DNA from 2 places in the Streptomyces sp. NPDC056883 genome. Region 2 is predicted to be linked to the other one. Evidence: riboswitches for the same ligand, from Rfam matches in the RefSeq annotation. Region 2 holds a riboswitch; the other holds the start of a gene.

Region 1 (15,112 bases), on a different contig from region 2:
GAGGTCCAGGCCGTGCTGGACTCCGGGCGGGAAGAGATCGTGGAGCACGGGCTCATTGTGCCGGTCGCCTGCGGCGTGCTCGAACATGTGTGGTGCGGCCGCGGCTCCGAGGGGGCGGCGGGCCCTGCCGGGCCGGGGCTGCACCCCGTGGGGCCGCGGAGCGTGGCCGGGTGCGGCGCCGTTCCCGGGGGCCGGCCCCCGGACCCCCGCTCCTCAAACGCCGGAGGGGCTGATCTTGCCCGGCGCCGCCGATTCGTCCCGGCGGCGCCCACGCTCCCCGGGCGGGGCCGATGACACCCGGGCGGGCCCGGAGCTCCCCCGGGCGGCTCCGGACCTGGCCGGCGCCGCCCGGGGTGCGGCCTCAGTCCGTCGGGGCGGCCACGGCGTCCGACGCGCCCGGCAGGGCCGGGTCGCCCGGGGCCTGGTCGGGGGCGTTCTCCGGGTGGTGGCAGGCCACCTGGTGGCCGGTCTTCAGCGCGATGAGCGGGGGCTCCTGCGTGGTGCAGACCTGGGTCGCCTTCCAGCACCGGGTGTGGAAGCGGCAGCCGGAGGGCGGGGAGATCGGCGAAGGGACGTCGCCCTTGAGCAGGATGCGGCCGCTCTTGACTCCGCGTCGGCGCGGGTCCGGCACCGGGACGGCCGACATCAGGGCCGTGGTGTACGGGTGCATAGGCGCCGTGTACAGGGACTTGTTGTCCGCGAGCTCGACGATCTTGCCCAGGTACATCACCGCGATGCGGTCCGAGACGTGCCGGATGACCGACAGGTCGTGGGCGATGATCACGTACGTGAGGCCGAGCTCCTGCTGGAGGTCGTCCAGCAGGTTGACCACCTGGGCCTGGATGGAGACGTCCAGGGCCGAGACCGGCTCGTCCGCCACGACGAGCTTCGGCTTCAGGGCCAGTGCGCGGGCGATGCCGATGCGCTGGCGCTGGCCGCCGGAGAACTCGTGCGGGTAGCGGTTGTAGTGCTCCGGGTTGAGGCCCACCAGGGAGAGGAGGCGCTGGACCTCCGCCTTGAGACCGCCCTCGGGCTCGACTCCCTGGAGCTTGAACGGGGCGCTGACGATGGTGCCCACCGTGTGCCGCGGGTTCAGCGATCCGTAGGGGTCCTGGAAGATCATCTGCACGTCGCGGCGCATCGGGCGCATGCCCGACACGCCCAGGTGCGTGATGTCCTTGCCCTCGAACTCGACCTTTCCGCCGGTCGGTTCGAGCAGCCGGGTGATCAGCCGGCCCATGGTCGACTTTCCGCAGCCGGACTCGCCGACGATGCCGAGGGTCTCACCGGGGTAGACCTCGAAGTCGATGCCGTCGACGGCCTTCACGGCCCCGACCTGGCGGCGCAGCAGCCCCTTGGAGATGGGGAAGTGCTTGACCAGTCCGGTCACCCTGAGCAGCGGCTCCGGGGAGTCCACCGCCTGGGCCGGGACTGTGACCGTGGCGGCCTTCTCGTTCTTGCTCATGTCGGTCACAGCTTCGGCGCAATCTCTTCGGTCCAGATCCGGTCCCGCTGCTCCGGGGAGAGGTGACAGGCGGCCCAGTGCCGGCCGGCGCCCTCCGCGGAGGTGTCGACGAGGGACAGCTCGGGCCGTACGGTCCGCGTGACATCGCCCTTGGGCAGGTCGGCGTACGGGCACCGGGGGTTGAAGGCGCAGCCGCTCGGGATGTTGATCAGGCTGGGCGGCGAGCCCTTGACCGGGATGAGGCGCTCGGTCTGCTCCCGGTCGATGCGGGGCATCGAGCCGAGCAGGCCCCAGGTGTACGGGTGGCGGGGCTCGTAGAACACCTTCTCCGCGCTGCCGCGCTCCACGCACCGGCCGCCGTACATCACGAGGAGGTCGTCGGCCATCTCGGCGACCACGCCGAGGTCGTGCGTGATCATGATGACCGCGGAGCCGAACTCCTTCTGCAGGTCCCGGATCAGGTCGAGGATCTGCGCCTGGACGGTGACGTCGAGGGCGGTGGTGGGCTCGTCCGCGATGAGCAGTTCGGGGTTGTTGACCAGCGCCATCGCGATCATCGCGCGCTGGCGCATGCCGCCGGAGAACTCGTGCGGGTAGCTGTCGACCCGCTTGTGCGGCTCGGGGATGCCCACGCGGTCGAGGAGCTCGACCGCCCGCTTGCGGGCGGCCTTCTTGTCGACCTTGTGGTGGACCCGGTAGGCCTCGGCGATCTGCTTGCCCACGGTGAAGTAGGGGTGCATCGCCGACAGCGGGTCCTGGAAGATCATCGCGATCTCCCGGCCGCGCAGCTTGCGGACCTCTTCCTCGGGGCTGGACAGCAGTTCCTTGCCGTCGAGCCAGATCTCGCCGGAGATCCGGGCCCGCTGGCGGCCGTACTGGCCGACGCGGTGCAGGCCCATGATGCCCAGCGAGGTCACCGACTTGCCGGAACCGGACTCGCCGACGATGCCGAGGGTCTTGCCCTTCTCCAGCGTGAAGGAGAGTCCGTCCACGGACTTGACCAGGCCGTCTTCCGTGGGGAAGTGGACCTTGAGGTCGCGTACGTCGAGGAACGCGGTGCCGGGTGCGCCGGAGGCGACGGGCTCGTTCAGTGCGCCCGTCACGGCGGGCGTCGTCGAATCGGTCATGACAGCCTCACTCGGGGGTCGATCACCGCGTACAAGAGGTCGACGACGAGGTTGGCCGCGACGACGAAGAAGGCGGAGATCAAGGTGATGCCGAGAATGACCGGCAGGTCGTGCTCGCTGATGGCGCGGACGGCGCTGTAGCCGAGGCCGTGCAGCGAGAAGGTGTACTCGGTGAGGACGGCGCCGCCCATCAGCGCGCCGAGGTCGAGACCCAGGACGGTCAGGATCGGCGTCATGGTCGAGCGCATCGCATGCTTGCCGATGACGACGGGTTCCGTCAGTCCCTTGGCGCGCGCGGTGCGGATGTAGTCCTCGTTGAGCACTTCGAGCATGGTCGCGCGGGTGAGTCGCGCGTACATCGCCGCGTAGAGGAAGGCGAGCGAGATCCACGGCAGGACCATGCCGTTGAACCAGGCTCCCGGATCCTCGGCGAAGGTCTTCTCCGGCCGTCCGAACCAGCCGAGCTGGTCGGAGAAGAGGGCGATGGCGAGCATGCCGGTGAAGTAGATGGGGAGGGAGACGCCGGCGAGGGCGAGGCCCATAGCCGAACGGTCCAGGACCGTACCGCGCTTGAGGGCGGAGATGACGCCGGCGGCGACACCGCCGATCACCCAGAGCACGACGGCACCGGCGGCGAGCGAGAGGGTGACGGGCAGCCAGTCGGTCAGCAGCGGCCACACCTCCTGCTCGGTCTTGAAGGAGTAGCCGAAGCAGGGCGCGGCGCATTGCGTGACGTCGTTGCCGTTGGCGTACGTACGACCCGCCACCAGCCCGACGACGAACTTGCCGAACTGGACGAGGATCGGGTCGTCGAGACCCATCTTCTGCCGGATGCCTTCGATGGCGGCGGGGTCGGACTGCTTGCCGACGAAGTACAGGGCCGGGTCCGTCCCGATCATCTTCGGGAAGAGGAAGAAGATTCCGAAGGTCACCAGCGAGATGACCAACAGCATGACGATGACGGCGAAGATCCGCCGGATGAGATATGCAAGCACTGCGCTCGGCCTGGCCGCGGCCCGGGGACGCCCTCTTCTGGAGAGCGCCCCCGAGCCGCCGCCGCGGCCATCACCTGCCCTTCGTGCCTAGCGGGTGTGGCACTGGAACTGAATCGGACGGTCGGTCTACTGGACGCCGAGCGAGGCGTAGTCGTAGCGGCCGTTGTACGCGTCGGAGGTGTAGACGTTGGTCAGACGGCTGCTGCGCCAAGAGATCGTCTTGTCGTAGACGAAGGGCAGGTAGACCGCGGCCTCGGAGACCTTCTGGTTCATCTGCTTGTAGATGTCGCCGGCCTTGGCCGGGTCGGTCTCCGCGATGGCGTCGTCGAACAGCTTGTTGATCGCCGGGTCGTTGAGCTCGGAGAAGTTGTTGTTGCCGCTCTGCAGGATGAAGCGGCCGTCGACCAGCGGCTGGGAGAAGCCCTGACCGGTCGGGAAGTCGGCGCCCCAGCCCATGATGATGATGCCGTAGCCCTTCTCCTTGACCACCTTCGGCGAACCGATGATGCCGGAGGTCTGGGCGCCGTCGAACTGGTCGACGTCGGCCTCGATGCCGACCTGCTTCAGGGCGTTCTGCAGGGAGACGGCCGTGGCGACCTCGACCGGCTTGTTGTTGCGGACCGCGATGGTGGTCTTGAAGCCGGTCTCCTTGCCACAGGCCTTCAGTGCGGCCTTGGCCTTCTCGACGTCGGGCTTGCCGTCGTTCGTCAGGACACCGTACGGGTCGTACTTGCCGTCAGCGCCCTTGATGCCCAGCGGCAGCATGTTGGGGGCGATGTCGCCACCGGCCTGCGGGCCGCCGCGGGCGGTCTGCAGGGACTTGTGGTCGGCCGCGTAGATGACGGCCTTGCGGCACTCGATGTTGTCGAACGGCGCGACGGTCTGCGGCATCACGGCGTACCGGATGAAGCCGGTCTGGCCGTTGTCCAGGTTGTCCTTGTGGTCCTTCAGCGCGGTGGCGCGGGCCGCCTGGCCGATGCCGGTCGCGTTGATGTCCAGGTCGAACTCGCCGTTCATCAGGCGCTTGTCCATGTCGTCCGCGTTCGCCATGAACGTGACCGAGATGGTGTCCGGGAGCGCCTTGCGGATGGTGTCCGACTCGGCCTTCCAGGCGGTGTTGCGCGAGAGCTTCATGCTCTTGTTGGGCTCGTACGAGTCGATCTTGTACGGGCCGTTGGAGAAGGGCTTGAGGCCGTACTTGGCCGCGGTGTCCTTGTCCTGCTTGACCGGGCTGGCGGCCGGCATGGCCAGCATCTGCTCGAAGTCGCCGTTGGGCGCGGGGAGCTTGAAGATGATGGTCTTCGCGTCCGGCGTCTCGATCGCCTTGAGGCCGAGCTTGTCCGGGCTGGTGTCCTTGTACGGACCCTGGTACTCGGTCTTCGGGTCGAGGACCTGCATCAGGTAGACCGGGCCGCCGGAGATGACGTCCTGGGCCCAGGTGCGCTCGATGCCGTACTTCACGTCCTGGGCGGTGACGGGGGTGCCGTCCTCCCAGGTCACGTTGTCCTTGAGGGTGTACTTGTAGGTCTTGCCGCCGTCGCTGATCTCCGCGTTGGCGGTGGCCAGGTCGGGGACGAGCTCGGTGCTCTTGGTGCCCGGCTCCGCCTTGAAGCTGACGAGCTGGCGGGCGTAGTACCGGGAGAAGTCCCACATGAAGCCGTAGTAACCGCGCTGCGGGTCCCAGGAGTCGGCTTCCTGGGTACCGACGAACTTCAGCTCGCCGCCCGCCTTGGTGGAAGCGTTGGCGACCTTGCCGATGGCGGCGTTGAAGCCGGCCGAGGCGGACGGCTTGTCCCCGTCCTTGGCCTTGCCGTCGTCTCCGCCACAGGCGGTCGCGGACAGCATCGTCGCGAGCACGACGGCCGTGCCGGCGACAAGCCTGCGCTTGGACATGCGATGGGTAGTCACGATGCTCGCAACCCTCCGTTGTGATTCCGGTTCGAAGCCGGGTTCCGGTGTGCCCTGCGGTTCTGACCTACGGGTGCCCTGCGGGATGACCTGCGGGGACGGCTAACGGGAGCCCTTCGGGTCGAGGGCGTCGCGGACGCCGTCGCCGAAGAGGTTGAAGGCCAGCACGGTGATGAAGATCGCCGTGCCGGGGAAGATCATGAAGAGCGGATCGTCCTCATAGGTCCGCACGGCCGTCGAGAGGGTCTCGCCCCAGGACGGTGTGGGCGGCTTGACGCCGACGCCCAGGAAGCTGAGCGCGGCCTCGGTCAGCACGTTGGTGGGGATCATCAGCGTCGCGTAGACGGTGATCGGCGCCACCAGGTTCGGCAGCAGCTCGCGGAAGAGGATGTACATCCGGCCCGCGCCCAGGCTCCGCGCGGCTTCGACGTACTCCCGTTCGCGCAGCGACAGGGTCTGTCCGCGGACGATGCGGCCGATGTAGGGCCAGCCGAAGAAGCCGATCACCAGGACCAGTACGGCGATCCGCAGACCGGATCCCTCGAAGCCCCAGAGCTTGGCGGGGACGACCGAGACCAGCGCGATGATGAAGAGCAGCTGCGGGAAGGCCAGCAGCAGGTCCATGACCCGGCTGATGGCCGCGTCGACCCAGCCGCCGAAGTAGCCGGCGACGATGCCGAAGAAGGTGCCCAGGGAGACCGCCACGAAGGCGGACAGGAAGGCGACCAGCAGGGAGATGCGGGCGCCGTAGATGATGCGGCTGAACACGTCGCGGCCGTTGACCGGCTCGACGCCCAGCAGGAAGTCGCCGCTGATGCCGCCGTAGTCACCGGCGGGCAGGCCCAGCAGCGGGTCCAGCAGGTCTTCGTGCAGCTCCTCCGGGGGGTGGCCGAACGCGCTGACGATCAGCGGCGCGAACAGTGCGACGAGGATCAGCAGGAGCACGACGAAACCGCCGGCCAGCGCGACCTTGTCGCGCTTGAGCCGCATCCAGGCGATGCGGCCGGGCGAGCGGCCTTCGATGGCCTTGGCGGGGACGTCGGCTACGGACACGGGTGCGGGTGTCTCCGCGCTCATGTCGTGCAGTGGTGCCGTCATCGTGGTGGGGACCCCTCTCGGCCGACGGGTGGGCCGGCCCATGCCCGCCGCTGTGGCGGCGTTGGTGCGGAGTGGCGCTCGGAGTGCGAGGTACGGATGCGTTGCTGCGGAACGGGCCGTGCTGGTGGTGCGCATGGTGCTGTGCGAAACAACAGGCGAAGTTCCCGTGACGGGATCGTCTTTGGAGGACTCACCCGCTCTTGGGTGGGGAGTCTTCATCGGGCGCTCGATCAGCCGCCAGACCCGCAGGTGAATGGATGCGCAACCGTGATCTGAGGGTCGAGTTCCCGTTATCCGGACTTCGCTGTCATCTCAGCGGAGCAAGACATCCTGTTCGGTACGGAATCGGACATGGCGCCCAACTCGGCGTACTACTGCGCCTATTGGGCGTACATCAGCGTCGAAATCAGGACAACGCAAAGGCCGCACGGAACGACTGTTCCGTGCGGCCTCGGGTGGCTGAATACCGATGTCTCAGTAGGCGGGCGCCTGTCCCTCGCGGTCATAGAAGGGCCTGGTTTGCGCCCGCAGCCACATCGCCACCGGATCGTGTTCGTCCGCGAGCGCGACCGTGCACACGGGCACTCCCTCGGGGACCGCGCCGACCGACTGGCGCATCATCTCGCGCACGGATTCCAGCGCGTGCGCGGAGGCGTCGTACAGGTCGAGCCCGACGGCGAGGTACGGGGACCCCAGCGCGGGCTGCACCCAGGCGCGGCGCAGCGAGCGGACGGCGGGCGTGCGGTGCGCGTGCTGCGTGAGCAGCCCGTAGAACTGCGGCAGCTCGATGGCGGGCTCGGACAGCCGCAGCGGGCCGGCCGGCATCCGGTCCAGCCCGGTGGCGATCCGGCGCAGGTCGGCCCAGGGAATGCCGACGCCGCCGCCCTGGGCGTGCGGGTTGAGCCACAGCCCCCAGCGGTCGGGGTAGAGGGCGCGGGCGATGTCCCGGCCGGTGACCACCTCGTACCCGCGGTTCCAGCCGCTGGCGGCCAGCTCCTGCGGGGAGGTCACGCAGGGCGCGTACCCGAGCCCTTCGACCTCCATGCCCCCGTACTGGGCCTCGGGGGAGCCGGGCTGCCCCTGCCAGAGGAGCATCCACAGCCGCCCCTCGGCCAGGGCGTGCAGGAGAGACTCGTAGCTCTCGTAGCGCCCCGGAGTCACCTGGCGCAGCATGTGCTCGACCTGCCCGACCGCGGCCGTGCCTGACGCACTCACCCGGTACCCCTCTTCGTCTGTTCGTCCGCCCGTCGTCCACGCGTGTCGGCCACCAGCTTAAGCGTCACTACGGCAGGTAGAAGGGGCGTACGCGCTCACGTATGTAGTCGACGACCGGGTCCTCGGCGGCGTCGAGCAGGATCAACTGCACCGGCCAGGGCGGTGGTACGCGGGTCAGGGCGCGGCCCAGCGCGTCCATCGGGGCGTTTCGCATGCCGGGCTCCCATCCCACCAGGTGGACCCCGACGTACAACTCCGGCGCGCCGCCCTCGACGCTGGCGAGGCAGCGGTGCGCGGACGCGACGACTCCGGTGGCGCGGAACTCCTCCGCAGCGGCGGCCAGGAACTCGACCGGGTCCTCCTGCCAGTCGGGCTCGTAGAGCCGGACCCGGCCGCCGGTGGCGGGGCCGTCGAGCGGGCTGCGGCCGGTGCGGCAGAGCTCCGCGACGGCCGGCGGGGGCAGGGGCACGCCGACGGCCCCCTCGGGGTTGACCGCGATGCCGAGCTGCGGGGGCAGGCCGCGGGCGAAGTCCACGGCGGGGGCGACGGCGAAGTCCATGGCGGGTCCGGCGCAGGCGCGGAACTGCTCCTCGGAGCTGTAGACGGGCACGTAGGCGGCGCCGTCGATGTCCATGGTGGGCAGGCTCAGACTGTTCACCCCGCCGGGCAGCGGGATCCACAGGTGGCTCCGCCCGAGGACCTCGAGGATCCGCCCCCCGGCGTCCGCCTGTCCGAGCGCCGCCCCGAGCACCTGCTCCAGCTCGTTACCCGGCCACATGTACGTCTCCGCTCGCTTGCCCTTGGTCTCGACCCGAGATTAACGGGCGCCTGCGACACCCCGGCCGGGGGCCGCCCCCCGCCCGCCATCCGCCGCCCGCTATCCGCTATCCGTCTCCGCCGTCCGCTAGCGGAAGCCGATCGACGTCAGCCGGGACGCCGCCGGCCGGTCCAGCAGGGTCACCGACGCGCAGCCGGCCGGCGGGCGGCCCGCCTCGGCCTCGCGCAGCAGCCGGGCCACCGCGCCCCGGTGCCGGGCGAAGGCGTACGCCGAGACGCCCCGGCCCCGCGCGGCCTGCCCGGCCCGGGCCTCCTCGGGTGTGGTGTCCAGCAGCACGAGGTGCAGCGCGCGGCCGCGCCGCCGGGCCGCCGAGGCCAGCCGCGCCCGTACCCAGCTCTGCGTACCGCAGTCGTGGACGACGGCCGGGGCCCCGGAGCGCAGGACCCGCCACAGGCCCCAGTAGTGCGCGATGCGGACCGCGGGCCGGTACACCGCGTAGGGCAGGGCGGCCGGCATCCGGCGCTCCCACCGCTCGCGGGCGTCCTGGGAATCGATGCCGCCGCCCTCCGCGGCCCGTTTGATCAGGGTGCTCTTGCCGCCGCCGGGCAGTCCGGAGACCACCACGACGTCCCCGGCGGCGAAGCGGAGCGCCCGCGGCCCCTCGGATCCGCGCAGGTCGCGTACGGCTCCGGGCTCCCCCGCCGCCGCGGCCGCCGCCGGATCCCGTACGACGGCGCGCTGCGTCGGCACCCCGGCCACCGCGTCCTCGACGGTGCCCGTGGTCGTCGCCGCCAGTACTCCGAATCTCCGCACAGTGATCGCCTCCCCCGATACGGGTCACGGGACCCGTTCCCCCTGAGTGTAAAGAGACGGTAATCCGGCGGCGCCGGTTCCGTTCCCGGTCCGCTCCGCTTGCGGACCCCCTCCCCCATTCGGCCGCACGTCGTGCAATGATGTGCGCCATCTGGACACCTAACTGCATACCGGCCGCTTGAATCCGCGCGGGAGAGTCCCGGCACGCCGCAAGGCGGTGCCCGGGCGCCGAAGGAGCAAGTACCTCCCTTGAATCTCTCAGGCCCCGTACCGCGTGGATGAGGCAGATCTGAAAAGCGAGCCGCGCCACCGCCCGTGAGGGCTCCGGCGACGGTTCCACCCAAGGTGCAAGTCGATGGCCTTCCCCTTGAAGCGGGGAACTCTCGGCGAACCTCTCAGGTTCCGATGACAGATGGGGAGGAACTCCTCCTCGTCATGTCATGCCCTGGGACCCGGGAGCCACACCCATGAGCACTGCCCCCCGCCTGACCGCCCTCGATGCGCTGCACCGTTCCCTCGGTGCGACCATGACCGATTTCGCGGGCTGGGACATGCCCCTGCGGTACGGCAGCGAGCGCGACGAGCACAACGCCGTCCGCACCAAGGCCGGTCTGTTCGACCTCTCCCACATGGGCGAGATCACCCTGACGGGCCCCGAGGCCGTCAAGGTCCTGGACTACGCCCTGGTCGGCAACATCTCCACCGTCGGCGTCGGCCGCGCCCGCTACACGCACATCTGCCAGGAAGACGGCGGCATCGTCGACGACCTGATCGTCTACCGCCTGGGCGAGACCGAGTACATGGTCGTCGCGAACGCCTCCAACGCCCAGGTCGTCCTGGACGCGATCACCGAGCGCGCCGCCGGCTTCGACGCCGAGGTCCGCGACGACCGCGACGCGTACGCGCTGCTCGCGGTGCAGGGTCCGGAGTCCCCCGGCATCCTCGCCTCCCTCACCGACGCCGACCTGGACGGGCTGAAGTACTACGCCGGCCTGCCCGGCACGGTCGCCGGGGTGCCCGCGCTGATCGCGCGTACCGGCTACACCGGCGAGGACGGCTTCGAGCTGTTCGTCGCCCCCGAGCACGCCGTGGAGCTGTGGCAGGCGCTGACCAAGGCGGGCGAGGGCGTCGGCCTGGTCCCGGCCGGTCTGTCCTGCCGCGACACCCTGCGCCTGGAAGCGGGCATGCCGCTGTACGGGCACGAGCTGACCACCTCCCTCACCCCGTTCGACGCGGGTCTGGGCCGGGTCGTGAAGTTCGAGAAGGAGGGCGACTTCGTCGGCCGCGCCGCCCTGGAGGCCGCCGCCGAGCGCGCCGCCTCCAACCCGCCGCGCAAGCTGGTCGGCCTGATCGCCGAGGGCCGCCGCGTTCCGCGTGCGGGCTTCTCCGTGACCTTCGACGGCCAGGTCGTCGGCGAGGTCACCTCGGGCGCCCCGTCCCCGACGCTGGGCAAGCCGATCGCGATGGCCTATGTCGACGCGGCGCACGCCGCGCCCGGCACCTCCGGCGTCGGCGTGGACATTCGCGGTACGCATGAGGCGTACGAGGTCGTGGCACTGCCGTTCTACAAGCGGCAGAAGTAATCCTCGTACAGCTCGTACCCGCACGTCGGCGCCCCGCGCCGCCCTCGCACGACCACCGTTCGTATCCACTCCCCCGCATCCAGGAGAATCAGGCCATGAGCAACCCCCAGCAGCTGCGTTACAGCAAGGAGCACGAGTGGCTGTCGGTCGCCGAGGACGGCGTCTCGACGGTCGGCATCACGGAGTTCGCGGCCAACGCGCTCGGTGACGTCGTCTACGCCCAGCTTCCCGAGGTGGGTGACACGGTGACCGCGGGCGAGACCTGCGGCGAGCTGGAGTCGACCAAGTCGGTCAGCGACCTGTACTCCCCCGTCACCGGCGAGATCGTCGAGTTCAACCAGGACGTCATCGACGACCCGTCGCTGGTGAACTCGGCTCCGTTCGAGGGTGGCTGGCTCTTCAAGGTGCGCGTCACGGAGGAGCCGGCCGACCTGCTCTCCGTCGACGAGTACGCCAAGCTCACCGCCGGCAACTGACCCAGGGAACCCTGATGTCTGTACTGAACACGCCCCTCCACGAGCTCGACCCGGACGTCGCCGCCGCCGTCGACGCCGAACTCGTGCGCCAGCAGTCCACCCTGGAAATGATCGCGTCGGAGAACTTCGCTCCGGTCGCCGTCATGGAGGCCCAGGGCTCGGTCCTGACCAACAAGTACGCCGAGGGCTACCCCGGCCGCCGCTACTACGGCGGCTGTGAGCACGTCGACGTGGTCGAGCAGATCGCGATCGACCGCATCAAGGCGCTCTTCGGCGCCGAGGCCGCGAACGTGCAGCCCCACTCGGGCGCGCAGGCCAACGCGGCCGCGATGTTCGCGCTGATCAAGCCGGGCGACACGATCATGGGCCTGAACCTGGCCCACGGCGGTCACCTGACCCACGGCATGAAGATCAACTTCTCCGGCAAGCTCTACAACGTGGTCCCGTACCACGTCGACGAGACCGGTGAGGTCGACATGGCCGAGGTCGAGCGCCTCGCCAAGGAGACCAAGCCGCAGCTGATCGTCGCGGGCTGGTCCGCCTACCCGCGCCAGCTCGACTTCGCCGCCTTCCGCCGCATCGCGGACGAGGTCGGCGCGTTCCTGATGGTCGACATGGCGCACTTCGCGGGCCTGGTCGCCGCGGGTCTGCACCCGAACCCGGTGCCGCACGCCCACGTCGTCACCACCACCACGCACAAGACCCTCGGCGGTCCGCGCGGCGGTGTCATCCTGTCGACGCAGGAGCTGGCCAAGAAGATCAACTCCGCGGTCTTCCCGGGTCAGCAGGGCGGCCCGCTGGAGCACGTGATCGCGGCCAAGGCCGTCTCCTTCAAGGTCGCGGCCTCGCCCGAGTTCAAGGAGCGCCAGGAGCGCACCCTGGAGGGCGCGAAGATCCTCGCCGCCCGTCTGGTCCAGGACGACGTCAAGGCCGTGGGCGTGGACGTCCTCACCGGCGGCACCGACGTGCACCTGGTCCTGGTCGACCTGCGCAACTCCGAGCTGGACGGCCAGCAGGCCGAGGACCGCCTCCACGAGGTCGGCATCACGGTCAACCGCAACGCCATCCCGAACGACCCGCGGCCGCCGATGGTCACCTCGGGTCTGCGGATCGGTACGCCGGCGCTGGCCACCCGCGGTTTCGACGCCGAGGCCTTCACCGAGGTCGCCGAGATCATCGCGCAGGCGCTGAAGCCGGCGTACGACGCCGAGGACCTCAAGGCGCGCGTCTCCGCGCTCGCCGCGAAGTTCCCGCTGTACCCGACGCTCTAGGCACCGGCTTGAGGGGGCCCGGTCTTGTTGTGCACAGGGCCGGGCCCCTTTCATGACCAAAGCCCCAGGCGGATGCGACCTATTGCCGCTGATTCTTCCAATAAATGGCAAATAGGCTCCGAATAAAGGATCGACGCAGACCCCCTGGCAGGACGGACAGCACACCTCATGGACATGAGCGCAGCGAACAAGAAGGGACTCAGTCTCTTCGCCCTGATCATGATCGGGCTCGGCTCGATCTTCGGATCGGGCTGGCTCTTCGGGGCGGGCCAGGCGGCCGCCGTCGCAGGGCCCGCGGCGATCATCGCCTGGGTCATCGGTGCCGTCTTCATCGGCATGATCGCCATGTCCTACGCGGAGGTGGGCGCCGCCTACCCGCTGCCCGGCTCGATGGCCCGCTTCGGCACCATCTCGCACGGGCCGGTGCTGGGCTTCATCACCGGCTGGGCGGTCTGGATCGCCATCGCGGCCCTGATCCCGATCGAGTCCATCGCCGGTACGCAGTACATGTCCTCCTGGAACTTCGGCTGGGCCAAGGGCCTGGTCGAGAACGGCGGCCTGACGACCTCCGGCATGGCGATGGCGCTGTTCCTGACCGTGGCGCTGTGGCTGGCCTGCTACTGGTCGGTCGCGCTGCTCGCCAAGGCGAACAACCTCCTCACCCTGGTGAAGTTCGCCATCCCGGTGCTCGCCGTGATCGCCCTGATCGCCTCCGGCTTCCACACCGGCAACTTCACCGACCACGGCGGCTTCGCGCCCAACGGCTGGTCGGCGGTCATGACCGCCGTCACCACCTCCGGCGTGGTCTTCGCCTTCAACGGCTTCCAGGCCGTCGTCAACCTCGGCGGCGCCGCCAAGAACCCCGGCCGCGCCATTCCGCTGGCCCTGGTCGGCGCGCTCTCCCTCGGCCTGGTCATCTACCTGGCCCTGCAGATCGCCTTCATCGGCGGTGTCCCGCCGGAGAAGCTGGCCGAGGCCGGCGGCTGGAGCGGCATCAACTTCTCCTCGCCGTTCGCCGACCTCGCCAAGATGCTGATGCTGCACTGGGTCGTCACGATGCTCCAGTTCGGTGCCTTCATCTCCCCGTCCGGCGCGAACATCGGCAACGTCGCCTCGGCCTCGTACATGGCGCAGAACCTCGCGGACACCGGCTTCTTCCCGAAGAAGATCCGCGAGGTCCACCCGAAGTACGGCACCGCGCGTCCCGCGATGTGGCTGAACCTCGGCTTCTCGATCCTGCTACTGGTCACCGTCGGCCACAGCTGGGAGGCCCTGGCCAGCGTGGTCTCCGCCGCGATGGTGGTCTCGTACCTCATCGGCCCGATCGCGGTCGGCGTCTTCCGCAAGACCAAGCCCGAGCTGCCCCGTCCCTTCCGCCTGCCGGCGGCCCGGATCCTGTGCCCGATCACCTTCGCCTTCGCCGCCTGCGCCCTGTACTGGTCCAAGTGGCCCGACACCGGCAAGGTGGTGCTCCTCACCCTGGTCGCCGCCCCGATCGCGGCCGTCGTGCTCAAGCGCAAGGGCGAGAAGAACCTGGCCAAGCAGTTCGCCCCGGCCTGGTGGATGATCGCCTTCCTGCTGTGGCTCGGCACCCTGTCGGCGCTCGGCAGCAAGGAATTCGGCGGCCACGGGGTCATCCCGGGCGGCGTGGACATCGCCCTCGTGGGCCTCTCGGCCCTGGGCTTCTACTTCTGGGCCGTACGGTCCGGGGTCAAGGCCCACTACGCGGGCCTGCCGGGCCCGGACCCGGTCCTGGACGCCCCCGGGGCCGACACCCCCGCCGCCGAGCAGTCCGACGCACCGGAGCGCGAACTGAGCCACGCCTGAGCGTCCCCCTCCCGACCCGTCCGGCGGCCGAGCTGTTCACCTCACCGCGTTAAGCTCGGCTGCCGGACAAAATCCGCAGATCACCCCGATCAACCCCTCCTGCCCACGCTTCCCACCCACGAGCAGACATAGGAGTCCGCAACCGTGGCCATCTCCGTCTTCGATCTCTTCTCGATCGGCATCGGTCCCTCTTCCTCCCACACCGTCGGACCGATGCGCGCCGCGCGCATGTTCGTGACCCGGCTCAAGAAGGACGGCGTCCTCGCCCAGACCGCCTCGGTCCGCGCCGAGCTCTTCGGCTCGCTCGGGGCCACCGGGCACGGCCACGGCACCCCCAAGGCGGTGCTGCTGGGCCTGGAGGGCCACTCGCCCCGCACCGTGAACGTGGAGACCGCCGACGCCGAGGTCGAGCGCATCCGCCAGACGGGCCGCCTGCGCCTGCTCGGCACTGAAATAGGCGATGGCCACGAGATCGACTTCGACGAGCCGAACCAGCTGATCCTGCACCGCCGGCGCTCGCTCCCGTACCACGCGAACGGCATGACGCTCTTCGCGT
Region 2 (15,112 bases):
CCGACCGGGATCCGGGACAGCGAGGCGAAGTAGAAGGCCTGGACGCCGGCCACGGCGACGAGCCCGAAGCCCGCGAGCAGCAGGGGTTTGCGGCGTACGAGATCGCGATGGCGCCAGGCCAGCGGGGACAGCACGAGAGCCGCCCCGGCCACCCTGAGCCAGACCATGTGGAGCGGGTCCAGACCCGCCTCGATCAGCGGCTTCGCCGCCACACCCGAACCACCGAACGCGATCGCCGAAATGAGGGCGAGGCCCAGCCCGGCATGTCTCCCTGACGCTTGCATTCGGACATCATGGCAGGCCCCGTCAGGAGCGACAGACCGGTGACACCTGTTGAGACGCTCCCGAGACCGACCCGACACCGACCGGGTCCGCACCCACCCCGCTCCTCCAAATCTGACAGGTCGTCAGTCTTGAATGTTGCGTCCGCCGGGACTACCTTCCGCCGCACGTACCTGACGAGAAGGGGTGGTCGCATGGCTGAAGTCACCGCGGAATCACGCATCGAGGCGTCCGCCGCGAAGCTCTGGTCCCAGCTGACCGACTGGGACGCTTACGGCCAGTGGAGCATGACCCACACCAACTTCCCGAAGGGCGGACCCGAGACCCTCGCCCTGGGGTCCACCTTCACCGAGGACATGAAGATGATGGGCTTCCCCGCCGAGGTCCTCTGGACGATCTCGGAGCTGGAGGACGGCCGCGTCTTCGCGCTCACCGGCAAGGGCCCGATGGGCGTGGCCATCCTGACCCGCTACACGCTGACCCCGGACGGCGGGGCCACCACGGTCCGCATCGACGGCGAGTTCACCGGCGCCGCGGTCTCCCTCATGGCGGGCAAGCTCAAGGACTCGGCCACCGCCGCCCTGAACGAGTCGCTCCGCAAGCTCTCCGGCCTGGTCGCCTGAGCCCCACCCCCGAACGACCAGGTCCGTAGGCACACGGACACGACGGCGCGCCCCGCGAGGAATCCCGGGGGGCGCGCCGTCATATCGAAAGGCCCGCCCGACCCACACCCACTCGCACTCACTCACACTCAGTGCTCGTCGGCCAGGATCAGGTAGAGCTTCTTGCGGGCGTCGTTGATGACGGCGAGGGCCTTCTCCCGCTGCGCGGGCGTGCCGGTCTTGAAGACCTGCCCGAAGGCCTCCATCAGGCCGAAACCGGCCGTCCGGACCTCGTTCATCGCCTCGAAGTCGAAGCCCCGGCCGGCCTCCGCCCAGGGGGCGTCCGGGCCGGACTCGGCCTCGGTGCGACCGGCGTCGGTGAGCGTGAACAGCTTCTTGCCGCCCTCGCTCTCACTGGTGATGAGGCCCTCGTCCTCCAGCAGCTGCAGGGTCGGGTAGACCGACCCCGGGCTGGGCTTCCACGCCCCGCCGCTGCGCTCGCCGATCTCCTGGATCATCTCGTAGCCGTGCATCGGCCGGTCGGTGAGCAGCGCCAGGATGGAGGCGCGCACATCACCCCGCCGGGCCCGGCCGCGCGGCCCGCCGCGGCCACCGCGCCCACCGAAGGGCCCACCGCCGAAGGGCGGCCCGAACGGCCCGAAGGCGGCACGTCGCCGCTGGAACTCCTCCCGACGGTCCGGCCCGCAGTGGCCGTGACCCCGTCCGTGCTCATGCCCGTGGTCGTGTCCGTGCTGTCCGTGTGAACGCATGACTGCGCTCCTTTCCTCATTCGGTGATTCGTTGTCGCTGATGCGATGTTTCCACTATCGCTGACCCATCGCGATGCGTCAACGATATATCGGAAACTTCCTCAACGAACAGCCGCGACCGCCTGTCCTCGCCGAGGTCGGGGCAGCGATCGTGAGCATCGCGGGCTGCAATAGCAGCGACCCCGGCGAGGACGGGCCGCCCCGGCAGGCCGACCCGGTCACCTCGTTCCTCCACGGCCTGCTGACCTTCGAGGACGTCTTCGCCTCCGGCGGTCCGCAGGTCACGGACACGTCCACGGGCGTCACCTTCCGGCCCAGCTGCTGCGACGGGCTGGAGGACTGGCGCGACTGGCACCAATTCGCCGACGGTGGCAGCCTGCTCGGATTCGGCCACGACCTTGTGTCGCCCATGGCCGAGCGCTTCGGCGACACCGTCCGGCTCACCCTCACCGCCGCCCTCGCCCGCGCGCTCGACCTTGCGACACCCGCCGTAGCGCCACAGCCGTAAGCCGCCGAACCTCGGATCGCCAGTCAAGGGGCGGGGAGCGACACGGGCAGGCAGCCAGTCCAGTCATCCCGAATTGGCCTTTGCGGCCGGCTCCGCCGCGTCCCTACGGTCGATGACATGCGCATCCGAATCGTCGACGCCTTCACCGACCGTCCCTTCGGCGGCAACCCCGCCGGGGTCCTGCTCCTCGAAGACGGGTTCCCCCGGGACTCCTGGCTCCAGCAGGTCGCCACCGAGGTCAACCTCTCCGAGACCGCCTTCGCCCATCCGCTCCCGCCCGGCGGCGAGGCGGACTGGGCGCTGCGCTGGTTCACCCCGGCCGCAGAGGTCGACATGTGCGGCCACGCGACCCTGGCCACCGCCCACGTCCTGGCCACCAGCGGTCTGGCCACGGGGACGGTCCGCTTCTCGGCGCGCTGCGGAATCCTGAAGGTCACCGCCGCCGAGGACGGGAGCCTGGTCATGGACTTCCCGACCTCCTCCCTGACCGAGGTCGAGCCGGACGCCGCGGTGGAGCGCGCGCTGGGCGCGACGGCCAAGTCGGTCCACGACACCTCCGAGCACATCGGGGACCTCGTGGTGGAGCTGGCCGACGAGCGGACCGTACGGGAGCTCACGCCGGACCTCGCCGCCCTGCGCGGCTACGCCCGGCGCGGGATCATCGTGACCGCGGCGGCCGAGGACCCCTCCCGCGGCTACGACTTCGTCTCGCGCGGCTTCTTCCCCGCGTTCGGCATCGACGAGGACCCGGTCACCGGCAGCGCCCACACCGCGCTGGCCCCCTTCTGGGCGCAGCGGCTGGGCCGCACGGAGCTGGTCGGCCTCCAGGGCGGGGCCCGCACCGGCCTCGTCCGGGTCCGGTTGCTGGGCGACCGTACGCTGCTGATCGGGCGCGCGGTCACGGTCGTCGACGGCGAGCTGCTCACCGCACCGTAGGCGTCCGGGCAGCCGGACGGTGCGCCTACGGCGTGGGCAGCCAGCCCACCTTGCCCGCCAGCAGGGCGTACCCGCCGAAGGCCACGATGTCGAGCAGCGCGTGCGCGACGACGAGCGGGCCGACCCGGCCCCAGCGCCGGTAGGCGAGCACGAACACGACGCCCATCACCACGTTGCCGATGAAGCCGCCGATGCCCTGGTAGAGGTGGTACGAGCCGCGCAGCACGGAGCTGGCCACCAGCGCGGCCATCGGCGACCAGCCGAGCTGCCCGAGCCTGCGCAGCAGGTAGGCCAGCACGATGACCTCCTCCACCACGGAGTTCTGCACCGCGGAGAGGATCAGCACGGGGAACTTCCACCACACGTCGGGCAGCGCCTCCGGCACCACCGTGAGGTTGAAGCCGGTCGCCCGCGCCCCCAGGTAGAAGGCCAGTCCCGCGCTGCCGATGCAGGCGGCGACGAGCGCGCCCCGGCCCAGGTCCCACCAGGGCCGGGTGCGGTCGAAGCCCAGCACCTTCAGCCCGGGCGCGCCCTCACGGGTCAGCAGGTGCGCGACGAGCAGGACGGGGACGAGCGCGCTCGCGATGCCGAACAGCTGCCAGGCCAGGTCCAGCCAGGGCCGGCCGGGGGCGTACGAACCGTTGAGCGTGGCGGCCTGGTCCTTGAGCCCGCCCGGCTTGGTCAGCGAGCCGATGAAGCTGATCAGCGCCGAGACCCCGCTCGCGCCCAGGGACAGCGCGAGCACGAGCAGCGTCTCGGAGCGCAGCATCCTGCGCCCGCTCGAACGCTCGCCGAGTTCGAGCTCCCCGACCTCCGGTTCCGGCTCCGTCCGCACGCCCGTCTCCCGTCCCGCCACCGCTGCGACATCTCGCGGGGCGTCCCGCCCCGATCACCCCATACTGCCTCCTCCACGGGGCAAGGGGATCACCGGACGGGACCTCACGTGACCTCACTGGGCCTCACGGGGCCCCGGGATCAGTCCACGGCCGCCGGTCCGGCCCCCGCGGTGCCACCCCCCAGCCCCGCCGGCCAGGTGTGCACGGGATCGCCCCGGTGACTCAGCTCGCTGTAGCGGCGCGTGGTCGCGGCGAGCGCCGCGTCCCGCTCCAGCCCGCCCGCGAGCGCCCGGTGGTACGTGTCCACCTGCCAGGTGGCCCCGTTCACCCGGCGTCGGCACCGCTCTTCGATGATGCCGAGGTAGTGGTCCCGGTCGGCGGGCTCGATGCCCCACGCGTCCAGTCCGGCGGCAGCCATCGGCAGCAGCTCCTCCAGCACCAGCCGGACCGCGGGCACGCTCGCCAGTCCCCCGCCCCGGCCCCGGCGCGGCCAGCGCAGCCGGGCGTCGATGCCGTAGCGGCAGGCCGCGTCGAAGTTGGCCTCCGCCTCCGCGAAGGGCAGCCGGCTCCACACCGGGCGCTGCTCGTCCGCGAGCGTCCGTACGAGCCCGTAGTAGAAGGCCGCGTTGGCGACGACGTCGGCCACCGTCGGGCCGGCGGGCAGCACCCTGTTCTCCACGCGCAGGTGCGGCACCCCGTCGGCGACCCCGTAGACGGGCCGGTTCCAGCGGTAGACGGTGCCGTTGTGCAGCACCAGCTCCTGCAGGCTCGGCACCCCGCCCTCGGCATGGACCCGCAGCGGCTCCTCCTCGTCGCAGATCGGCAGCAGGGCCGGAAAGTAGCGGACGTTCTCGGCGAAGAGCTCGTACGCCGAGTCCACCCACCGCTCGCCGAACCAGGTGCGCGGGCGCACCCCCTGCGCCTGGAGCTCGGGCGGCCGGGTGTCGGTGGCCTGCTGGAAGAGCGGCGGCCGCGACTCCCGCCACAGCTCCCGCCCGAACAGGAAGGGCGAGTTGGCGCCGACGGCTATCTGTACGGCCGCCACCGCCTGGGCCGCGTTCCATACGTCCGCGAACCGTGCCGGGGTCACCTGCAGGTGCAGTTGTACGGAGGTGCAGGCGGCCTCCGGCACGATCGACCCGGAGGTCCAGGTCAGCCGCTCGACTCCCTCGATGTCGAGGACGAAGTCCTCTCCCCGCATCATCAGGATCTGCTCGTTGAGCAGCGAGTAGCGGTCCACCGCCGAGAGGTTGGCGGTGACCAGGTCGGTGCGAGAGATCGTCGGCAGAATTCCGATCATGACCACCCCGGCGTCGACCTCCAGAGCCTGCCGGTGGGCATAGCCGAGACCCGCGCTCAGTTCCTCGGCGAGCTGGTCGAATACCCGGCCGCCGAGCCGGTGCGGAAGTACGTTCACCTCCAGGTTGAACATTCCCAGTTCGGTCTGGAAATCGTTGCTCGCAATACGCTCGAGGACCTGCGCATTCACCATTCTCGGCAACCCGTCGGCACCCGCGAGATTCAACTCGATCTCCAGCCCCATCATGTTCTTGGGGCGATCGAACCTCTTCTCCTCCAGAAGTCGCTCCAGTACCTCCAGGCACTCATGAAGCTTCCTCCGGTACCGTTGCCGATCGGACAGGTCGAATCCGCCCGCCACGACCTTCTCCCCCATCGGAGCGTCCCTCCTCGACTGGGCCCGGCCGGCAGGCAATGGATCCCCCGCCCGGGCGCGCGTTACGGTCGATGATGCCCCGGCGGCGTGATCGATAACGCGGAAGGGGCGCGACTGGCGGGGAGCGCGCGCCGGTTTGGCCGACGGGCGCTTTGGCACATTCACCTGGCAAGCGGCGCTACGCAAATACAGCGTAGACCTTGCCGGTTATCGATAACCGACGCTTTTCAGCCGAGCCGTCATCCGGTAACCTCCGAGGTCAGCGCGGAATTTTTGCGCGCACCCGGCATGAATGCCACGTCAGAGGGACCGGTAAGCGCCTTGTCGGCAATAGGCGGGACAGCTAGCCGAAACACTGCGTGAACACATGTCAGATAAACTCCGCATGCGAGGCAGAGAGTTGGCGCGCGGCCATTGCCCCTCAGCCCCCCTCTGACCCCAGAATGCGACAGCGCCGTCCGCACCCCGTACCCGCCCCGTTCCACAGGTCTCCCAAGCGAGAGGCGACCCACCATGCCGCTGCACGTCCCTCCGGCTCCCGCGCCCGCCCTGCGCAGCGTCCTCGCGGCCCTCGGTTCCCCCACCGCCGTCCATGAGGCGCACACCCCGGCCCTGCGCTCCCTCCAGGGACCGATGACCGCCGAACTGCCACTGCCCGTCCACGTCTTGGACCGGCTGCACATCTCCGGCCTGACCGCCGGCGGCAGGCCGCCGCGCACCCGGCTGACCGGCTGGCGGTTCCTGATCCGCAGCGGGGACCGCTACGTCGCGGCGGCCGACACCCGGCTGACCCCCGACGGCTGGGTCTTCTCCCACTTCTTCGAGGGCCCCTACGTCGCCGCCACCGAACGCGCGCTGCGCCAGGCCGAATCGCTCGGCAAGAACTACCAGCCGCGCCTGCTGTCCGTACCGGAGCTGTACATGCTGACCTTGTGGCTGCACGGATCGGTGGGCGCCGACGCCTCCGCCGGCCTGCCGGCCGCCGCCGACCTCCTGGTCCCCCTCGCCCCCGCCCCGCCCGGCATCGCCGCCTACCGCCCGCACCCCGTGTCCGAACTGCTGCCCGTACTGACCCACCGGCTCACGCCGACGGCTCCCCCGGTGCCGCCTTCCATGGCCGCACCGGCCGCCTGACCCGGCCCCTGGCCGGTTCTGCCCATTCGGCCTAGCCCACTCGGGCCCCCGGCTAACCATCCGAAATGACAGGGGAGTTGAGCTGAACCGCCCGCACGGGTGATGCGTCATCAATCTATGAGGACAGCTGCCGGGAAATCCCTCCGGACACCACGCCGTGGGGGAACACTGGGGACTCTGACCGAGCCAAGTCGTTGATACGGGGGGCGGCCATGAACCACGCGCACAACGCACCGAGCCGCAGCACACAGACCACACCGCAGCGAAAGAACGCATCCATGTGCCAGCACAAGCCAGCATGCCCGTCCGCCGACTCCGCCGACCGGGAGGCTGCGCACCCCGTGGCCGTTCACCCGGAGCAGGGCTGGAGCCTGCTGTGCAACGGCGTCCTGCTCTTCGAGGACACCGGTGAGCTGCTGCCGGACGGCCGGATCATCGCCCCGCACCGCCCGCTCGCGGCAACGCAGGTGATGAAGGCGGCCTAGCCCACGACGGAAACGAAAGGGGCCGGCCCAGGAGAGAACTCCCGGACCGGCCCCTTCGTCATGTCACTTCGTCATGTCACTTCTGCATGTCACTGCATCAGTTGTCGTACTCGTCCAGCGGCGGGCAGGAACACACCAGGTTCCGGTCACCGAAGGCACCGTCGATGCGGCGCACCGGCGGCCAGTACTTCTCCGCGGCCGACACCCCGCCCGGGAAGACGGCCTCGTCGCGGGTGTACGGGTGGTTCCACTCGCCGCCCAGGGCAGCCGCCGTGTGCGGGGAGTTGGCCAGCGGGTTGTCGTCCACCGGCCACTCGCCGCCCGCGACCCGCTCGATCTCGGCGCGGATGGCGATCATCGCGTCGCAGAAGCGGTCGATCTCGGCGAGGTCCTCGGACTCCGTCGGCTCGATCATGAGCGTGCCGGCGACCGGGAAGGACATGGTCGGCGCGTGGAACCCGTAGTCGATCAGGCGCTTGGCGATGTCGTCGATGCTCACGCCCGTCGCCTTCGACAGGGGGCGCATGTCGATGATGCACTCGTGCGCGACCAGGTTGCCCGGACCGGTGTAGAGCACCGGGTAGTGCGGCTCCAGGCGCTTGGCGATGTAGTTGGCGCCGAGCACGGCCACCTGGGTGGCGCGCTTGAGGCCCTCGCCACCCATCAGACGCACGTACGACCAGGAGATCGGCAGGATGCCCGCCGAGCCCCACGGAGCGGCCGAGATCGGGCCGACGCCCGTCTCCGGACCGGCGGTCGGCTGGAGCGGGTGGTTGGGCAGGTACGGGGCCAGGTGCGCCCGGACACCGACCGGGCCGACGCCCGGGCCGCCGCCGCCGTGCGGGATGCAGAAGGTCTTGTGCAGGTTCAGGTGCGAGACGTCGCCGCCGAAGTGACCCGGCTTGGCCAGGCCCACCAGGGCGTTGAGGTTGGCACCGTCCACGTAGACCTGGCCGCCGGCGTCGTGCACCTGGGCGCAGATGTCGGCGACGTGCTCCTCGAACACACCGTGCGTGGAGGGGTACGTGATCATCAGCACGGCGAGCTCGTCGCGGTACTGCTCGATCTTGGCGCGCAGGTCGTCCGCGTCCACCTCGCCGTCGTCGGCGGTCTTGACGACGACGACCTTCATGCCGGCCATCACGGCGCTCGCGGCGTTGGTGCCGTGCGCGGAGGACGGGATGAGGCAGACGGTGCGCTGCTCGTTGCCGTTCGCCCGGTGGTAGGCGCGGACGGCCAGCAGGCCGGCGAGCTCACCCTGGGAGCCGGCATTCGGCTGAATGGAGACCTTGTCGTAGCCGGTGACCTCGCAGAGACGTTCCTCCAGCTCGGTGATGAGCGTGAGGTACCCCTCGGCCTGCTCGACCGGGGCGAACGGGTGCAACTGGCCGAATTCCGGCCAGGTGACCGACTCCATTTCGGTGGTCGCGTTGAGCTTCATGGTGCAGGAGCCCAGCGGGATCATGCCGCGGTCCAGCGCGTAGTCCTTGTCCGAGAGCTTGCGCAGGTAGCGCAGCATCGCGGTCTCGGAGCGGTGCTGGTGGAAGACCGGGTGGGTCAGGTACTCGTCCGAGCGCAGCAGCCCCTCGGGAAGCGCCTCGGCCGTGGTGGCGTCGAGCGCCTCCAGGTCGGCGGTGACCCCGAAGGCCGCCCACACCGCGTCGATGTCGGCACGCAGGGTGGTCTCGTCACAGGACGCGGAGACCAGGTCGGCGTCCACCTGGTACAGGTTGACCCCGCCCTCGCGGGCCGCGGCCACGACCTCGGCGGCCCGGCCCGGGACCCGCGCGGTGACGGTGTCGAAGTAGGCGCCGTGGACGACCTCGACCCCGCCGGCCGTCAGACCGGCCGCGAGCAGAGCCGCGTAGCGGTGCGTGCGGCGGGCGATCGTCCGCAGCCCGTCCGGGCCGTGGTAGACGGCGTACATGCCGGCCATGACGGCGAGGAGCACCTGCGCGGTGCAGATGTTGCTGGTGGCCTTCTCGCGGCGGATGTGCTGCTCACGGGTCTGCAGCGCCAGGCGGTACGCCTTGTTGCCGTCCGCGTCCACGGAGACTCCGACGAGGCGGCCGGGCAGCGAGCGGGCGTGCTTGGCCTGGACGGCCATGTAGCCGGCGTGCGGTCCGCCGAAGCCCATCGGAACGCCGAAGCGCTGGGTGGTGCCGACGGCGATGTCCGCGCCCAGCTCGCCCGGCGAGGTCAGCAGCGTCAGGGCGAGCAGGTCGGCGGAGACGGCGACGATGGCACCGAGCGCGTGCGCCTGCTCGATGACCGGCTTGATCTCCCGCACGGCGCCGGAAGCACCCGGGTACTGGAGGAGCACGCCGTAGACGCCGCGCTCGGCGATCTCGGCCGGAATCCCCTCGCTCAGATCGGCGACGACGACCTCGATGCCGATCGGCTCGGCGCGGGTCTGGATCACCGCGATGGTCTGCGGCAGCGCGTCGGCGTCGACGAGGAAGACGTTGCCCTTGGCCTTGCCCACGCGGCGGGCCAGGGTCATGGCCTCGGCGGCAGCCGTGCCCTCGTCGAGCAGGGAGGCACCGGAGGTCGGCAGGCCGGTCAGCTCGGCGACGACGGTCTGGAAGTTCAGCAGGGCTTCGAGGCGGCCCTGGGAGATCTCCGGCTGGTACGGCGTGTACGCCGTGTACCAGGCCGGGTTCTCCATGACGTTGCGCAGGATCACCGGCGGCGTGAAGGTCCCGTAGTAACCGAGACCGATCATCGACGACAGCACCTGGTTGCGGTCGGCGAGCTCACGCAGCTCGGCGAGCACCTCGGCCTCGGTGCGCGCCTCGGGCAGGTTCAGCGCGGCAGTGGTCTTGATCACATCCGGCACCGCGGCTGCGGTGAGCTCGTCCAGCGAGCCGTAGCCCACATGGGCGAGCATCTTCGCCTGCGCCTCGGCGTCCGGGCCGATGTGGCGCTGCTCGAAGGGGATGCCTCGCTCCAGCTGGGAGAGCGGAATGCGGTTGGCGGTCATGTACGGAGGCCTCCTGGGTCGTACGACCTGCGAGGGGCACCACGGCGCGGGCACCCGGACGGCCTCCCCCTCTGTCATCACAACCTGAGAGCTTCACCGGGCCGCGCGGGGATCGCCCACGAGGTCCGGCTTTCACCGTCGGTGAGGAGAGGGACCGGCACTGCGCGCCCGGTACCCGCCCCTGCTTTCCAGAGTGGCCTCACCACGTGCGGTACGTATGCCTGAGAGATTCCGGGGAGGATTTGCTCCTTCGGCGCCTCCGTCTCACTCACTCGGAGGACTCTCCCGCACAGGGTCAACAGCCGTCACCCAGCCTACCAGCGAGGATCTGGGGTCTCCCTCGAGTGGCCCCCTCTCCGGAAATGCACTTTTGTAGTCATTACGGAGGAGTTGCGCCCAATGGAGGGACCGGACCGTGCAGACCGACATCGATCCCCGCAGCCTGATCGGCCGCAAGGCGTTCGACCGCAATGGCACCAAGATCGGCACCGTCGACGAGGTCTACCTCGACGATGCCACGGGCGTCCCGGAATGGGCCGCCGTACGCACCGGACTCTTCAGCCGGGACGCCTTCGTCCCGCTGGAGCCCAGCGAGATGGTGGGCGACACCCTGCGCGTGCCCTTCGAACGCTCCCTGATCAAGGACGCCCCCGACTTCGGCGTCGGCCGCCACCTCTCCCCCGAACAGGAGCTGCAGCTCTACCACCACTACGGCCTGGACCTGGCCCTCCCGTCGGACTTCCAGCACGACTTCGGCCACAAAACCCCCGACACCCCCTGACCGCCCCCACCATTCCCAACCTCCCACCGGGACCCGGCACACACCGGCCAGACCCGCGCCCCCACTCCACCGAACAAGCCACCCGAGCCCCCAGCACCCGGAGCCGGGCCACAGGTCCGGGACGCCGAGCAAAACCAGCCTGCCCCGGATCGAGGCGGGCGCACACGACGCCCAGCGGCACCCACCGGGCAGCAGGGAGCGCCCAGCGGCCAGCCACCTGCGGACGGGATCGCCCAGCGGGCAGCCGACGGCAGTCAAGCGCCCGCAGGCAGCGCACCCCAGGAAGCCGCCTGCGGACAAGCGCCCAGCGGGTAGCCGCCTGCGGACAGCGGACGGCAGGGAGCGCCAGTAGTCAGCGCTCCGCAGAAAGCCGCCTGCGGACAGCGGACAGCAGGGAGCGCCAGCGGGCATCGCTCCACAGGAAGGCGCCTGTGGGCAGCCGACGGCCGGCAGCGCGCCCAAGGAGAAGCCGCCTGCGGACAGCGCCCAGCGGGTGGCCGCCTGCGGACAGCGGATGGCAGGGAGCGCCCAGCGGGCGGCAGGCAGCGCCAGTAGTCAGCGCTCCGCAGAAAGCCGCCTGCGGACAGCGGACAGCGGACAGCGGACAGCCTCCTGCCGGACAGCGGCGCAGGGAGCGCTCAGCAGGCAGCACACCTGACACCCCGCGCACTCAACGAGTACGGACAGCCCGCACGGGCGACCGCGGCGGCCGGGAGGTCCTCAGGATCCAGGCCAGGGCCGGTCCAGCAGCACTGCCGCGTCCCGGCGATCTGCCCATCCCGTACGCAGCCGCGGGAGCGGCCGCGGCCAACGGCTGGCACCCGGCTGCAGCCCGGCACCCAGCAGGTGCCCGCGAATTGCGTCCCGGCCCTCACGGGCGCCCCGGCAGGCGTGTGCGTGTGACTCCCCAGACACAGCCGGACGCCCCGGCCCGGCGACGCGTCTGCTCCGGCGAGGAGGAGGAATCGTCCTCGGGTCCGCCGATACGGACCGAGCGCGGCCCTGACCCCCCGCGCTCGCAACCTCTCAGGCTCGCTACGGAGCCGTCGAGCCCCCGACCCCCACGGCCCGGTCCCCTACCAGCGGCATCGGAGCGGACGGCTCCAGCTCGGGATCGTCCACCAGGAACGTGCGTACCCGGCCCGGCTCGGATCCGGGCTGCTCGAACCGTACGGTCACCCGCCCGACCCCGCTGCCCTGCACCCACCCCGGCCCGTACACCGCATGCCGCACATCGCTCCCGGCCGGCCACGACCGCTCACCCACACCTCCGCCACCCCCCGGCCCACCCGCTCCCTGACCCTGAGCATGGTCCTGGCCCTGCCCGTGGCCCTCGCGGGGTGCCTGCCCCGGAGTATCGCCCTCAGCCTGGCCCTGGCCGTGACCGTGGCCCTGGCCCTGGCCCTGGCCCTGGCCCTGGCTGTGACCCTCGCGGGGTGCCGGGCCTTCCCCTGCACTCTCCACCCGACGGGACCCAGCACCCTGGCCCTGCCCCTCCTGGGCCCGACCCTCCCCCGCGCTCTCCACCCAACGGGACCCAGCACCTTGCCCCTGGCCCACGGCCTCAGCCGGCGCTACCCCAGCACCCTGGCCCGCGGCCGCCTGACCCTGCCCAGGGGCCTGCCCCTGGCCCTGCAGTGTTCCCCGCCCCTGCCCGGTGCCCTCGTCCTGAACCGGCACGGCTCCCTGTCCGGCGCCCTCACCCGGAGCGTGGCTCTCCTGGCCCCCGTCAGCGTCGACCGCGCCCCGCGCCACGCCGCGCCGGCCGAACGGCGCAGCCCCGTCGCCACGATCCGCAGCCGCCCCCGGCCCCGGCCCCGCAGCCGATCCGGACCCCGCAGCCGCATCCTCATCCGCGTCCCCCTCCGCCCCCGCCCGCGCAGCCATCGCATCGGCGAAAGCGAACAGGTCCTCCTGCGTGTAGTCCGCCAGCCCCGTGACACCCACCCCCAGCAGCCGCACCCCGCCCGTGGTGTCCACGGCCTCGAGCAGCCGCGCCGCCGCCTCCCGCACCACCGCGGGGTCGTCCGTGGGCCCCCGCAGGGTCTCCGAGCGGGTCAGTGTGGAGAAGTCGTACCGCCGAACCTTGAGCACGATCGTCCGCCCCGAGTGCCCCGACCCCCGCAGCCGCTCCACGCACCGGTCCGCGAGCCGCTGCACCTCGGTGCGGATCCGCACCCGGTCGTGCAGGTCGACGTCGAAGGTGTCCTCCACGGACACGGACTTCGCATCGCGTTCGGCGACCACCGGCCGCTCGTCCACGCCCAGCGCCATCCGGTACAGCCCGACCCCGTGCGAGCGGCCCACCATCCGGACCAGCTCGTCCTCGCCGGCCTCGGCCAGCTCCCCCACCGTCGTGATCCCGGCCCGGCGCAGGTGCTCCCCCGTGGCCGGCCCCACCCCGGGCAGGGTCCGTACCGACATCGGGGCGAGGTGCGCCCGCTCCGTGCCCACCTCGATCAGCAGCAGCCCGGCCGGCTTGGCCTCCTCGGAGGCGACCTTGGCCAGCATCTTGGACCCCGCGAGCCCCACCGACCCGCTCAGCCCCGTCACGGCGGCGATGTCGGCCCTCAGCCGCTCGCCCACGGCCCGCGCGGCCTCCGCGTCGAAGGCGACGCCCCCCGCCTCCAGGTCCACGAAGGCCTCGTCCAGGCTCAGCGGCTCCACGAGGGGGGACAGTTCCCGGAGCATCGCCATGACCGTGTCGCTGACCTCGCGGTACAGGCTGAAGCGCGGAATCAGGCACGCGCCGTTCGGGCAGAGCCGCCGCGCCTGGGCCATCGGCATGGCCGAGTGCACCCCGAAGCGCCTGGCCTCGTAGGAGGCGGTGGCGACGACCCCGCGCGGCCCGAGCCCGCCGACGATGACGGCCTTGCCGCGCAGGCTCGGCTTCGACGCCTGCTCCACGGAGGCGTAGAAGGCGTCCATGTCCAGGTGCAGGATGGTCGGCGCGGATCTCACAGCTCCGATGCTGCCCTACACCACTGACAATCGGCCCACCGCCGGGGCCGCAGGCCGACCCGAGCCCGACCGGCCGGGAAAGCCGACCCGGAAAGCCGGCCCGGAAGGCCGACCGTCCAAGGGACCGGCCGGCCGGAAGCCCCTCAGACGGCCCGGTTCCTCCGGGCTGCCAGCTCATCGGCCGGGTTGTGCCCGACCACGGTCTCGCCCGTGTCCACGCGCTCCCCGTGCAGCTGCGACAGGGCGTTCTCGACATCGCGCCAGACCACGCCCACGGCGATCCCGAAGACACCCTGACCGCCCTGGAGCAGGCTGACGACCTGATCGGGCGAGGTGCACTCGTACACGGTGGCGCCGTCGCTCATCAGCGTCATCCGCTCCAGGTCCGAGAAACCCCGGTCGCGCAGGTGCTGCACGGCGGTGCGGATGTTCTGCAGCGCCACCCCGGTGTCCAGGAAGCGCTTCACGATCTTGAGGACGACCACGTCCCGGAAGCTGTAGAGGCGCTGCGTCCCCGACCCGTACGCCGGGCGCACCGTGGGCTCCACCAGCCCCGTGCGCGCCCAGTAGTCGAGCTGCCGGTACGTGATCCCGGCCGCGGCGCACGCCGTCGGCCCCCGGTATCCGACCTGCTCGGGTGCGGGCTCGCCACCCACCGACCCGACTGACCCCACCGGCCCCACCGAACCGACCGGCGCGGGCTCCGGCTGACGGCGCGCGGAGTTCACCGCACCACCGTGCAGCGGGTACGGCCCACCGTCACTCCGTGCGGGGATGCCCCCGGTCATACCGTCGCCCGTGACTCTCACGCCGACCCTCCGTCCTTGACCTGCCATCTCGAAGGTAGGCAGTCACCAGGGGTGCGTCAACGATCGCCACACTCGGCACGCCGAGTGATAATCACCCTGAGAGTGGTTTCCCGTACCCCATTGCGGGGAAAGGCTACTCGAATGGGCTGAAATATCCGGGAGGACGGCGCGACCCGCGCCTCACTGCGGGCCGGTGCCGAAGTCCTCTGGCGAGATCTGGTCGAGGAACTCGCGGAACTTCTCCACCTCGTCCTCCTGCTCGTCCGGGATCGCGATTCCGGCGTCGTCGAGCACGCCGTCGCTGCCGAAGATCGGCGTCCCGGTCCGCAGGGCGAGCGCTATGGCATCGG

Evidence for each region. Region 2 has a riboswitch for glycine ahead of gcvP (aminomethyl-transferring glycine dehydrogenase). Riboswitches for the same ligand answer to the same signal wherever they lie in the genome.
Region 1: it holds a riboswitch for glycine, as region 2 does, so the genes downstream of both, gcvT (glycine cleavage system aminomethyltransferase GcvT) here and gcvP (aminomethyl-transferring glycine dehydrogenase) in region 2, are expected to answer to the same signal.

Annotation. Positions count from the first base shown of each region.
Region 1 covers NZ_JBHUBS010000031.1:28,378-43,489, forward strand. The annotation lists gene ACFRU2_RS39965 (trimeric intracellular cation channel family protein) at 1-48, opposite strand, end outside; gene ACFRU2_RS39970 (ABC transporter ATP-binding protein) at 362-1,465, opposite strand; gene ACFRU2_RS39975 (ABC transporter ATP-binding protein) at 1,471-2,592, opposite strand; gene ACFRU2_RS39980 (ABC transporter permease) at 2,589-3,587, opposite strand; gene ACFRU2_RS39985 (ABC transporter substrate-binding protein) at 3,714-5,495, opposite strand; gene ACFRU2_RS39990 (ABC transporter permease) at 5,598-6,593, opposite strand; gene ACFRU2_RS39995 (enhanced serine sensitivity protein SseB C-terminal domain-containing protein) at 7,068-7,808, opposite strand; gene ACFRU2_RS40000 (enhanced serine sensitivity protein SseB) at 7,876-8,586, opposite strand; gene ACFRU2_RS40005 (AAA family ATPase) at 8,713-9,399, opposite strand; glycine riboswitch at 9,579-9,682, shown strand; gene gcvT (glycine cleavage system aminomethyltransferase GcvT) at 9,867-10,982, shown strand; gene gcvH (glycine cleavage system protein GcvH) at 11,078-11,458, shown strand; gene glyA (serine hydroxymethyltransferase) at 11,473-12,729, shown strand; gene ACFRU2_RS40025 (APC family permease) at 12,898-14,556, shown strand; gene ACFRU2_RS40030 (L-serine ammonia-lyase) at 14,701-15,112, shown strand, end outside.
Region 2 covers NZ_JBHUBS010000020.1:125,505-140,616, forward strand. The annotation lists gene ACFRU2_RS34755 (DMT family transporter) at 1-284, opposite strand, end outside; gene ACFRU2_RS34760 (SRPBCC family protein) at 477-905, shown strand; gene ACFRU2_RS34765 (PadR family transcriptional regulator) at 1,034-1,654, opposite strand; gene ACFRU2_RS34770 (hypothetical protein) at 1,806-2,162, shown strand; gene ACFRU2_RS34775 (PhzF family phenazine biosynthesis protein) at 2,280-3,098, shown strand; gene ACFRU2_RS34780 (CPBP family intramembrane glutamic endopeptidase) at 3,124-3,867, opposite strand; gene ACFRU2_RS34785 (glutamate-cysteine ligase family protein) at 4,074-5,609, opposite strand; gene ACFRU2_RS34790 (hypothetical protein) at 6,123-6,743, shown strand; gene ACFRU2_RS34795 (DUF5999 family protein) at 7,022-7,228, shown strand; gene gcvP (aminomethyl-transferring glycine dehydrogenase) at 7,326-10,211, opposite strand; glycine riboswitch at 10,411-10,509, opposite strand; gene ACFRU2_RS34805 (PRC-barrel domain-containing protein) at 10,627-10,992, shown strand; partial or broken gene ACFRU2_RS34810 (DNA polymerase IV) at 12,637-13,953, opposite strand; partial or broken gene ACFRU2_RS34815 (MerR family transcriptional regulator) at 14,097-14,588, opposite strand; gene ACFRU2_RS34820 (bifunctional nuclease family protein) at 14,943-15,112, opposite strand, start outside.